Regions from separate parts of the Streptomyces sp. AC627_RSS907 genome, predicted to be linked through region 1. Evidence: riboswitches for the same ligand, from Rfam matches in the RefSeq annotation. Region 1 holds a riboswitch; the other holds the start of a gene.
What was found. A riboswitch is a leader RNA that binds a small molecule or an ion and turns the genes downstream of it on or off. The one in region 1 is predicted to bind thiamine pyrophosphate.
Positions count from the first base shown of each region.

Region 2: linked by a shared signal. The riboswitch ahead of thiO (glycine oxidase ThiO) and the one ahead of KUM32_RS11340 (thiamine ABC transporter substrate binding subunit) in region 1 are both predicted to bind thiamine pyrophosphate.

Region 1 covers NZ_JAGMUE010000042.1:29,754-35,052, forward strand. The annotation lists gene KUM32_RS11330 (ABC transporter ATP-binding protein) at 1-455, opposite strand, end outside; gene KUM32_RS11335 (iron ABC transporter permease) at 458-2,059, opposite strand; gene KUM32_RS11340 (thiamine ABC transporter substrate binding subunit) at 2,116-3,204, opposite strand; TPP riboswitch at 3,284-3,389, opposite strand; gene rlmN (23S rRNA (adenine(2503)-C(2))-methyltransferase RlmN) at 3,434-4,540, opposite strand; gene KUM32_RS11350 (phosphatidate cytidylyltransferase) at 4,690-5,299, opposite strand, start outside.
Region 2 covers NZ_JAGMUE010000084.1:58,933-64,231, reverse strand. The annotation lists gene pknB (Stk1 family PASTA domain-containing Ser/Thr kinase) at 1-337, opposite strand, end outside; gene KUM32_RS19310 (thiazole synthase) at 533-1,330, opposite strand; gene thiS (sulfur carrier protein ThiS) at 1,333-1,533, opposite strand; gene thiO (glycine oxidase ThiO) at 1,530-2,708, opposite strand; TPP riboswitch at 2,706-2,817, opposite strand; gene KUM32_RS19295 (hypothetical protein) at 2,870-3,220, shown strand; gene KUM32_RS19290 (NAD(P)/FAD-dependent oxidoreductase) at 3,253-4,530, shown strand; gene KUM32_RS19285 (Rv2175c family DNA-binding protein) at 4,607-4,972, shown strand; gene thiE (thiamine phosphate synthase) at 5,209-5,299, shown strand, end outside.

The DNA of each region.
Region 1 (5,299 bases):
CGGGGCCGGGGCGCGAGGGCGCGGGCCAGCGCCACCCGTTGCTGCTCGCCACCGGAGAGCGCGGCGACCGACCGGCGGGCGGCGCCCGGCAGCCCGACCAGCTCCAGCAACTCCGCCACCCGCTCGTGCTGCTCGGCACGGGACGCGCCGCGCACACGCGGCCCGAAGGCGACGTTGCCCGCCACGTCCCGCTGCGGGAACAGCTGGTGGTCCTGGAACATCAGCCCGACCTCGCGCCGGTGCGCGGGCACCCCGGACTGGTCCCGCCCGTCCAGCGTCACCCGCCCGGCGTCCAGCGGCTGGAGTCCGGCGACCGCCCGCAGCAGCGTCGACTTGCCGCTGCCGCTCGGCCCGAGGACGCAGACCACCTCGTGCTCGGCGACCTCCAGGTCGACGGCGTCCAGCACGGCCCGCGCGCCGAAGCGGACAGTAGCGCCCCGCAGGCTCAGCAGCATCCCTAGAACTCCCCGCTCCGGTCGGTCCGCAGCCGCTCCAGTACCACCAGGGCCACGGCGCACACCACCATCAGAATCGTCGACAGGGCCATCGCCTGCCCGTAGTTCATGTCCCCGGGCCGCCCCAGCAGCCGCGCCACGGCGACCGGCAGCGTCGGGTTGTCGGGCCGCGCGATGAACACGGTCGCCCCGAACTCCCCGAGCGACACGGCGAAGGCGAACCCGGCCGCGACCAGCAGCGCCCGCCGCACCATCGGCAGGTCGACCTCCCGCCACACCCGCCACGGCGACGCCCCGAGCACCGCCGCCGCCTCCCGCAGTCGTACGTCCACCGCGCGCAGCACCGGCAGCATGGTCCGTACGACGAAGGGCACGCCGACCAGCGCCTGGGCGAGCGGCACGAGGATCCAGGAGGACCGCAGATCCAGCGGGGGCTCGTCCAGCGCGATCAGGAACCCGAAGCCGACCGTCACGGCGGACACCCCGAGCGGCAGCATCAGCAGCGCGTCGAAGCCTCGGACGAAGCGGCCCGCGTCGCGCCGGGTGAGCGCGGTGGCGGCCAGCGCGCCGATCACCACGGCGATGGCGGTGGCGGCGACGGCGTACTGGAGGGAGTTGCCGACCGCCTCGATCGGCGGGACGAGGAACGCGCCGCCGTCCTCCCGGGTGAGCGCCCGGTAGTAGCCGAGGCCGGGCGCGCCCAGTGACCGCTCGACCAGCACGGCGAGCGGCAGCACCAGCAGCACGGCGACGGTGACCAGGACCCCGGCGAGCAGCGCCCACTGGCCGGTACCGCGCGGCCGGCGCGCGGTACCGGCGGCGTCCACCAGCCTGAGGGCCGTCTCCCGCCGCCGGACCGTCCAGGCGTGCACGGCGAGGATGGCGCAGACCGCCGCGAACTGGATCAGCGTCAGCACGGCGGCCGTGGACAGGTCGAAGACCTGCGAGGTCTGCCGGTAGATCTCCACCTCCAGGGTGGAGAAGGTCGGCCCGCCGAGGATCTGGACCACCCCGAAGGAGGTGAAGGTGAACAGGAACACCATCAGCGCCGCGGCGGCCACGGCGGGCGCGAGCGCGGGCAGGGTGACCTGCCGCCAGGCCCTCAGCGGGGACGCTCCGAGCATCCGCGCCGCCTCCTCCTGGCGCGGGTCGAGCTGCGCCCACAGTCCGCCGACGGTGCGCACCACGACGGCGTAGTTGAAGAAGACGTGGGCGAGCAGGATCGCCCACACGGTGGTGTCCAGCCGTACGCCGCCCAGCTCGTCGAGGAGCCCGCCGCGCCCGACCAGGGCCAGGAACGCCGTGCCCACGACGACCGTCGGCAGCACGAACGGCACGGTCACCACGGCCCGCAGCACCTGCTTGCCGGGGAAGTCGAAGCGCGCGAAGACGTACGCGCCGGGCAGGGCGATCAGCAGCGTGAGCGCGGTCGAGGCGAGCGCCTGCCAGGTGGTGAACCACAGCACGTGTCGGACGTCGGGCTGTGCCAAGACGTCCGCGATGCGCCCGAACCGCCAGGCCCCGTCCACCTCCAGTCCTCGCGCGAGGATGGCGGCGACGGGGTAGGCGAAGAACACCGCGAAGAACGCGACGGGCACGGCCATCAGGGCGAGCCGCGCCGCGCTCCCGCGCCACCGGGCGGTGGCGGTCTTGTCCTTGGTCACTTCAGGAGGAGCGAGGTCCACGACTTGACCCACTGGTCACGGTGGTCGGCGATCTTCTGCGCGTCCATGGTCTGGGGGTTCTCGGCCTGCGGCCCGTACTTCACGAACTCCGGCGGCACCTGCGCGGCCTCGCGCACCGGGTAGACGAACATGTTCAGCGGCATGTCGTCCTGGAACTCCTTGCCGATCAGGAAGTCGAGCAGCGCCCTGCCGCCCTCGGGGTTCTTCGCGTTGGTCAGCAGGCCCGCGTACTCGACCTGGCGGAAGCAGGTGCCGGCGGCGACGCCCGTCGGCGCGGTGTCCGGCTTCGGGTCGGCGTAGACCACCTCGACGGGCGGCGAAGAGGCGTAGGAGACGACGAGCGGGCGGTCGCCGCCGGCCTTCTTCCCGCCGGCCGAGCCGGAGAACTCCTCGTTGTAGGCCTGCTCCCAGCTGTCGACCACCTTGACGCCGTTGGCCTTCAGCTTCTTCCAGTACTCCTCCCAGCCCTTGTCGCCGTACTTCGCGGCGGTGCCGAGCAGGAAGCCGAGGCCGGGCGAGGAACTGCCGGCGTTCTCGGTGACGAGGAGGTCCTTGTACGCGGGCTCGGCGAGGTCGTCGAAGGAGTCGGGCGGGGTCAGCCCGTGCTCCTCGAAGTACGCCTTGTCGTAGTTGACGCAGATGTCGCCGGTGTCGATCGGCGTGACGCGGTGCTTGCCCTGGTCGACCCGGTACTCGGGGAGGATCATGTCGGAGCCCTTGGGCTCGTACGACTGGAACAGGCCGTTGTCGAGCGCCCGTGACAGCAGCGTGTTGTCGACGCCGAAGAAGACGTCGCCCTGCGGGTTGTCCTTGGTGAGGATGGCCTTGTTGACGGCCTGCCCGGCGTCGCCGTCCTCCAGGACCCTGACCTTGTAGCCGGAGCTCTTCTCGAAGGCGGCGATGACGTCCTTCGACGCGGCCCACGAGTCATGGCTGACCAGGGTCACCGTCTTGGGGTCGCCGGAGCCCTTGCCGTCGCCGTCGGACGACGATCCACAGGCGGCCAGGCCGCCGACCATGCCGAGCCCGACGACCAGGGCGGCGGCCTTCTTGGTGATGCTCACTGAATTCCTCCTGGGTGACCAGGAGAAGACGCGGCCCTGCCCGGAACCCCTGGTGAGGGTCCCGGGCAGGGCGCAACAGCTCGAGTGATGACCGATCTCCCTACCCAGAATGACCTGGGCCAGGTTCGGAGGGTCTGCGGCCGGTGCCGCACTCTCAGCGCTGTGGCGCTCCCCTGTCGGAATATGAAGATGTACTTCGGAATATGAAGTTGTACTGATGCCCGTCAGGTTACCGCTCGCTCGCGGCGAGCTGACCGCACGCCCCGTCGATCTCCTGCCCACGGGTGTCCCGGATCGTCACCGGCACACCGTGCGCCGCGATCGCCTCCACGAACGCCTTCTCGTCCTCGGGCCGCGACGCGGTCCACTTCGAGCCGGGCGTGGGGTTGAGCGGGATGAGGTTGACGTGCACGGGCCTGCCCTTGAGCAGCCGCCCGAGCCGGTCACCGCGCCAGGCCTGGTCGTTGATGTCGCGGATCAGCGCGTACTCGATCGACAGCCGGCGCCCGGACTTCGCCGCGTACTCGAACCCGGCGTCCAGGACCTCGCGCACCTTCCACCGCGTGTTGACGGGCACGAGCGTGTCGCGCAGCTCGTCGTCGGGCGCGTGCAGCGAGATGGCGAGGCGGCACTTGAAGCCCTCGTCGGCGAAGCGGTGGATCGCGGGGACGAGGCCGACCGTGGAGACCGTGATGCCGCGCTGGGAGAGCCCCAGTCCGTCCGGCTCGGGGTCGGTGAGCCGGCGGACGGCGCCGACGACGCGGTTGTAGTTGGCCAGGGGCTCGCCCATGCCCATGAACACGATGTTGCTGAGCCGGGCGGGTCCACCGGGGACCTCGCCGTCGCGCAGCGCCCGCATCCCGTCCACGATCTGGTGCACGATCTCGGCGGTCGACAGGTTCCGGTCCAGGCCGGCCTGGCCGGTGGCGCAGAACGGGCAGTTCATGCCGCAGCCCGCCTGGGAGCTGATGCACATGGTCACCCGGTCCGGGTAGCGCATCAGCACGGACTCGACGAGCGTCCCGTCGAACAGCTTCCACAGCGTCTTGCGCGTGGTCCCCTCGTCGGTCGACAGATGCCGGACGACCGACATCAGCTCGGGAAGCAGCGCCTCCTGGAGCCCCTGGCGGGAGCCGGCCGGGATGTCGGTCCACTGCTCGGGGTCGTGCGCGTACCGCGCGAAGTAGTGCTGCGAGAGCTGCTTCGCACGGAACGGCTTCTCACCGATCGCGGCGACAGCCTCCTTCCGCTCGGCGGGCGTGAGGTCGGCGAGGTGCCGCGGCGGCTTCTTGGCTCCGCGCGGGGCGACGAATGTGAGTTCTCCGGGCTTAGGCATGACCCAACCAGTGTCGCAGATCCACACGGGTGGCCGGTCGGCCCATGATCCGGCAGGTGTCACCCTTGGCCCTGGAGCCCCGTGGGCCGGACAGCGGTCGGGCCCCCGTCCCGCAGGAGGACGAGGGCCCGGCACGGTCGCGCGCGAGGTCAGCCCGAGCCGACGAAGATCACCAGCAGCAGCCACACCACCGGCGCCGTCGGCAGCAGTGAGTCCAGCCGGTCCATGATGCCGCCGTGGCCCGGCAGCAGCGTGCCCATGTCCTTGATGCCGAGGTCTCGCTTGATCATGGATTCGCCGAGGTCACCCAGTGTGGCGCTGACGGCGACCGCGAGGCCGAGCAGCAGGCCCTGCCACCAGGTGCCGTCGTCGATCAGGAACTGCATGCACAGCGCGCCCGCCGCCATCGCGAACGCCACCGCTCCCAGCAGACCCTCGCGGGTCTTGCCGGGACTGATGCGCGGGGCGAGCTTCGTCCTGCCGAAGCGCCAGCCGACGGCGTAGGCGCCGGTGTCGCTGACGACCGTCAGTATCAGGAAGACCAGGACCCGCCACGGTCCGTCGTCCGCCATCAGCATCATCGCGACGAACGTGGCCAGGAACGGCACGTAGAACGCCGCGAACAGGCCGGCCGTGACGTCCTTGAGGTAGCCCTCCGGCGGTGCGGTCATCCGCCACACGAGGACCGCCAGCGCCGTGAGCGCCATGGCGACCCACGCGCCCTCGGAGCCGCGCACGTACCCGGCGACGACCATCGCC
Region 2 (5,299 bases), on a different contig from region 1:
GCGCCCCGCGCTCGCGGAGGACGTCGCGCAGGGTGCAGCCGGCGATGTACTCCATCGCCAGGTAGACGTACGCCCCCTCGGCCCCCTGGTCGAAGACCTGCACGACGTTGGGGTGGTCGAGCCGGGCCACCGACTTCGCCTCGCGGATGAACCGCTCGACGAAGGTGGCGTCGGTGGCGAGCGCCGGGTGCATCACCTTCAGCGCGAGCACGCGGTCCAGGCGGGTGTCCACGGCCCGGTAGACCGTGGCCATGCCGCCGACCGCGATCCGCGCCTCGACGCGGTACCGGCCGTCGAGCAGCTGCCCGACGAGAGGGTCCTGAAGGGTCGTGTCCACGCAGGCGAGTCTACGAGCCGCCACGGACATCCGACGTCACAGCCGGAAACCGCACCGGTCCTGCAGCGGACCTGTGACGCTTCCCACGAACGGTCGGCCGCCGACGGCGAGGAACCCCACGGGCGAGGCCCCCCTCCCGCCCGACCGGAAACGAGTGGTGCGCGGGTGGGAGACAAAGCCCAGGACAGCACGGAGTCACTGAAAAGCGGGCCGCTCCGGGTCCAGTACCGCCAAGCCCTCCGCGGGAGACGACGCCTGCGCGAAGTGCCGCCGCGGAATTCGCCCCGCCCGTCGCGCCAGCCGCCCCGCCTCCACGGCGTACCGCATCGCCTCCGCCATGAGCACCGGTTCCTGCGCCCGTGTCACCGCCGAGGCGAGCATCACGCCCGCACACCCCAGCTCCATCGCCAGCGCCACGTCCGACGCCGTGCCGGCACCCGCGTCCAGGATCACCGGCACGCGCGCCTGCTCCACGATCAGCTGGAAGTTGTGCGGGTTGCGGATCCCGAGCCCGGACCCGATCGGCGAGCCGAGCGGCATGATCGCCGCACACCCGACGTCCTCCAGCTTCCGCGCGAGGACCGGGTCGTCGTTCGTGTACGGCAGCACCGTGAACCCGTCGTCGACCAGCGTCTCCGCCGCGTCCAGCAACTCGACCGGGTCCGGCAGCAGCGTGCGCTCGTCGGCGATGACCTCCAGCTTGACCAGGTCGGTGCCGAGGGCCTCGCGGGCGAGGCGGGCGGTGAGCACGGCCTCCCCGGCGGTGAAGCAGCCGGCCGTGTTCGGCAGCACCCGGATGCCGAGCCGGTCCAGCACCGACAGCACGGACCCGTGCACCGAGGCGTTCACACGCCGCATCGCGACGGTCGTCAGCTCCGTCCCGGAGGCCACGAGGGCACGCTCCAGCACATCGAGGCTGGGCGCCCCGCCCGTACCCATGATCAGGCGGGACGCGTACGACGTGGAGCCGAGCAGGAAGGGGTCGTCGGCCATGGTCAGCCTCCTTGGACGGCGGTGAGGACCTCGACACGGTCGCCGTCGGCCAGCGCGGTGGCGGGCCACTGCGCGCGCGGGACGACGGTTTCGTTCAGGGCGGCGGCCACTCCGGACGGCGCCGCGGTGAGCGTGCCCACCAGGGCGTCGAGGGCCGTACCGGGAGCCACCTCGCGCGGCTCGCCGTTGACGGTGACGTTCATGCGGACTGCTCCGAGAGTGCGGGGGCGGCGCTGAAGCGCCGCGGGGTGAAGGGACGGGCCTCGGCCGGGAGCTCGCCCGTCGTCAGGGCGTGCGCCATGACGTCGCCGGTGACCGGGGTGAGCAGGACGCCGTTGCGGTGGTGCCCGGTGGCCAGCAGCAGCCCCTCCAGCCCGGAGGGGCCGAGCAGCGGGGCGTTGTCCGGGGAGCCGGGGCGCAGGCCCGCCCGCGTCTCCGCCAGGGGCAGCTCCGTGATGCCGGGAACCAGCTCGTGGGCGTCGCGCAGCAGCTCGTAGACGCCTCCCGCGGTCACCGTCGTGTCCCAGCCCAGCTCCTCGCTGGTGGCACCGACGACGAGTTCGCCGCTCTCCCGGGGCACCAGGTAGACGTGGTTGCCGCGCACCACGGCGCGCACGGTCCGGTTCAGCAGCGGTCCGTGCGTCCGCTCCATCGTCAGCCGCAGCACCTGCCCCTTCACGGGCCGCACCGGCGGCAGCACGTCGTCCGGGACGCCCGCGAGCCGTCCGCTCAGACTGCCCGCGGCCAGCACCACCTGCCCGGCCTCGAGCACGCTGCCGTCGGCGGTGACCACCCCGGTGGCCCGGTCCCCGGCGACGGTGAGCCGCTCGGCCCGCGTCCGGTGGAAGACCACACCGGCGCGCTCGCAGGCGGCCACGAGGGCGCGGGCGAGGAGCCGGGGGTCGATCTGGTGGTCGCCGTCCACCCGGAGCCCCCCGCGCACGCCCGGTGCGAGCATCGGCTCCAGGCGTCGGCACTCGCGCCCCGACAGCCACTCGGACTCCAGTCCCGAGCGCTGCTGGAGCGCGTGCAGTTCCCGCAGGTGGGCGCGGTCGTCGGCGTCCAGGGCGACGGCGAGCGTGCCGCACCGGCGGTAGCCGAGGTCGTGACCCGTGAGGTCGGTGAGCTCCGCCGCGAACTCCGGGTAGCGACGGGCCGACGCGAGGTTCAGCGCGAGCAGGGTCTCCTCGCCGTAGTGCAGTTCCGTGACGGCGGCCAGCATCCCGGCGGCCACCTGGGCGGCCCCGCCGCCCGGCTCGGGGTCCACGACGGCCGTGACCGGCCCGCGCTGCGCGGTCCGCCAGGCCGTGACCAGACCGATGACGCCGCCCCCGACGACGAGGACGTCCGCGGCACGCGGTGTGCGAGGTGACGACATGGGCGTCCAGCCCCTCCCTTCGCCGGCATGACCCGGATCAGGTTCGTACGGTCGGAGGCCGCCAGCCTCCCTCTCAGCCCGGTGCGTCCGGGCTCCCGCGAGTGCTTTACGGTGGCCACCCTAGCCCGCAGAGCAGCCCACTTGTAAGGGAGCCTCCACCCGTGGCGCGTTCACTGGACGGTCTCGTCCTCGCCCCCGTCGCCGACCAGGCGCCCGGCCAGGTCGGTACCCGCACCCGGTTCCTCTACCACGAGCGGGACGGCGCCGTGTGGGCCGAGTACGAGGGCGGCGACGTCGTCCGCGGCCGTCTGGTGGGCACCCGGGAGGGCGACCGGCTCGATTTCCGGTACGTACAGCTCAAGACCGACGGCAGCACCTCGTCGGGACACTGCGTGTCGACCGTCGTCGAGCTGCCGGACGGACGGGTGCGCCTGGAGGAGTCGTGGGAGTGGGAGTCGCAGCGGGGCAGTGGGACGAGCGTGGTGGAGCAGCTCACCGCGCCCGCGCACTGACCGGTGAACCGCCAGGTGTCTATGGTGATCGGGTGAGCGAGCAGACGCGGGCACGGGGACAGGAACGGGAAGCGGACGCGGACGCGGAGCGCCGCGTGGTCGTCGTGGGCGCGGGCATGGCGGGGGTGCAGACCGCGGTCGCCCTGCGGGAGCAGGGCTTCACCGGCGCCGTGACACTGATCGGCGCGGAGCCGCACCAGCCGTACGACCGCCCCCCGCTGTCCAAGGCCGTCCTGCTCGGCACGGCCGAGGGCTCCGCCTTCGACGTCGACTTCGAGGCGCTCGGCATCACGCTGCGGCTCGGCTGCGAGGCCCTGGGCGTGCGCCCCGGCGCACACCTCCTCGACACCTCCGCCGGCCCCGTGCCGTACGACGCCCTCGTCCTCGCGACCGGCGCGGTGCCGATCCGGCTGCCCGGCGCCGAGGGCGTGCCCGGCGTGCACCTGCTGCGCACCCTGGACGACGCCGAACGGCTGCGCCCGGTGCTCGCCCGGCAGCACGACATCGTGGTCGTCGGCGCCGGCTGGATCGGCGCCGAGTTCGCGACCGCCGCGCGCGAGGCGGGCTGCGCCGTGACCGTCGTGGAGGCCGCCGGCCGGCCGCTGGCCGGCGCGCTGCCCGCCGAGGTCGCCGCGCCCATGGCCGCCTGGTACGCCGACGCGGGCGCCGTCCTGCGCACGCACGCGCGCGTGGAGCGCGTCGAGCCCGGCGACGCCGGGGAGGCCGGTCACGTCGTCCTCCACGACGGCTCGCGGCTGCCCGCCGGCGCGGTCGTCGTCGGCATCGGTGCCCGGCCCGCCACCGCCTGGCTCGCCGGCTCCGGCGTCGGCCTCGGCACGCACGGCGACGTCCTGGCCGACGACCGCCTGCGCACCTCCGCGCCGGACGTCTACGCGGTCGGCGACTGCGCGTCCTTCCCCTCCGGCCGCTACGGCGAGCGGCTGCTGGTGCACCACTGGGACAACGCCCTGCAGGGCCCGCGCACGGTCGCCGCCAACATCATCGGCGCCGCCGCGGGGGAGGCCCCGGCGGTCTACGACCCGGTGCCGTACTTCTGGTCCGAGCAGTTCGGCCGCTTCGTCCAGTACGCCGGTCACCACACGGCCGCCGACGCCACCGTGTGGCGCGGTGACCCCGAGGGCCCCGCGTGGACGGTCTGCTGGCTGCGCGAGGACCGGCTGGTCGCTCTGCTGGCGGTGGGCCGTCCACGCGACCTGGCGCAGGGCAGACGCCTGATCCAGGCGGGCACGACGATGGACCCGCGGCTGGTGGCCGACCCGGCGAGGCCGCTGAAGGCGGCGACGGCGTAGTCCGTCCGCCCGGTCCGCGGCCCGGGTCGGACGGGTCCGGTTTCCGACTGTCAGTGCCAGATGGCAGGCTGGGAACGTGACCGAGATTGACGCAAAGATCGATGCTCTCGTGCCTGCCTGGCTCACCGTCCCCGACATCGCCGAGATGCTCGGTGTCGAGGTGACCCGCGTACGCCAGCTGATCAAGGAAGGCCAGCTCATCGCCGTACGGCGCGGTGAGAACCGCGCGCTGCACATCCCCGCGGCCTTCATCGACGAGGACAAGGTCGTCAAGGGCCTGGTCGGAACCCTGACGCTGCTGCGGGACGACGGCTTCACGAACGAGGAAATGCTGGAGTGGCTCTTCACTCCCGACGAGAGCCTGCCGGGTACGCCCGCGCAGGCGCTGAGCGAGAACCGCGGCACGGAGGTGAAGCGCCGCGCCCAGGCGCTCGCCGTCTGACCTGACACCCCGCCCGGCGTACGGTCCGGGGCGGTCCGGGGCGGTCCGGTGTCCGTGGGTCACGGCCGCGAACGGCCGTCGCCCGGCACCGGGCCGCGGGCCGCCCGCAGCCCGTGCGCCGGGGGCCGCGGGCCGTCCGCAGCCTGTGCGCCGGGGCCGCGGGCCGTCCGCAGCACGAACCAAGGCCGCGTGGACCCACCGCGGGGCCACGAAACCGACCCCGGGGGGACACCCGCATGCCCGTCACCGCCTCGACCGCTCGCAGCCGGCTCGCCGACGCCCTGCTCTACCTGTGCACGGACGCCCGCCGTGCCCAGGGCGACCTGC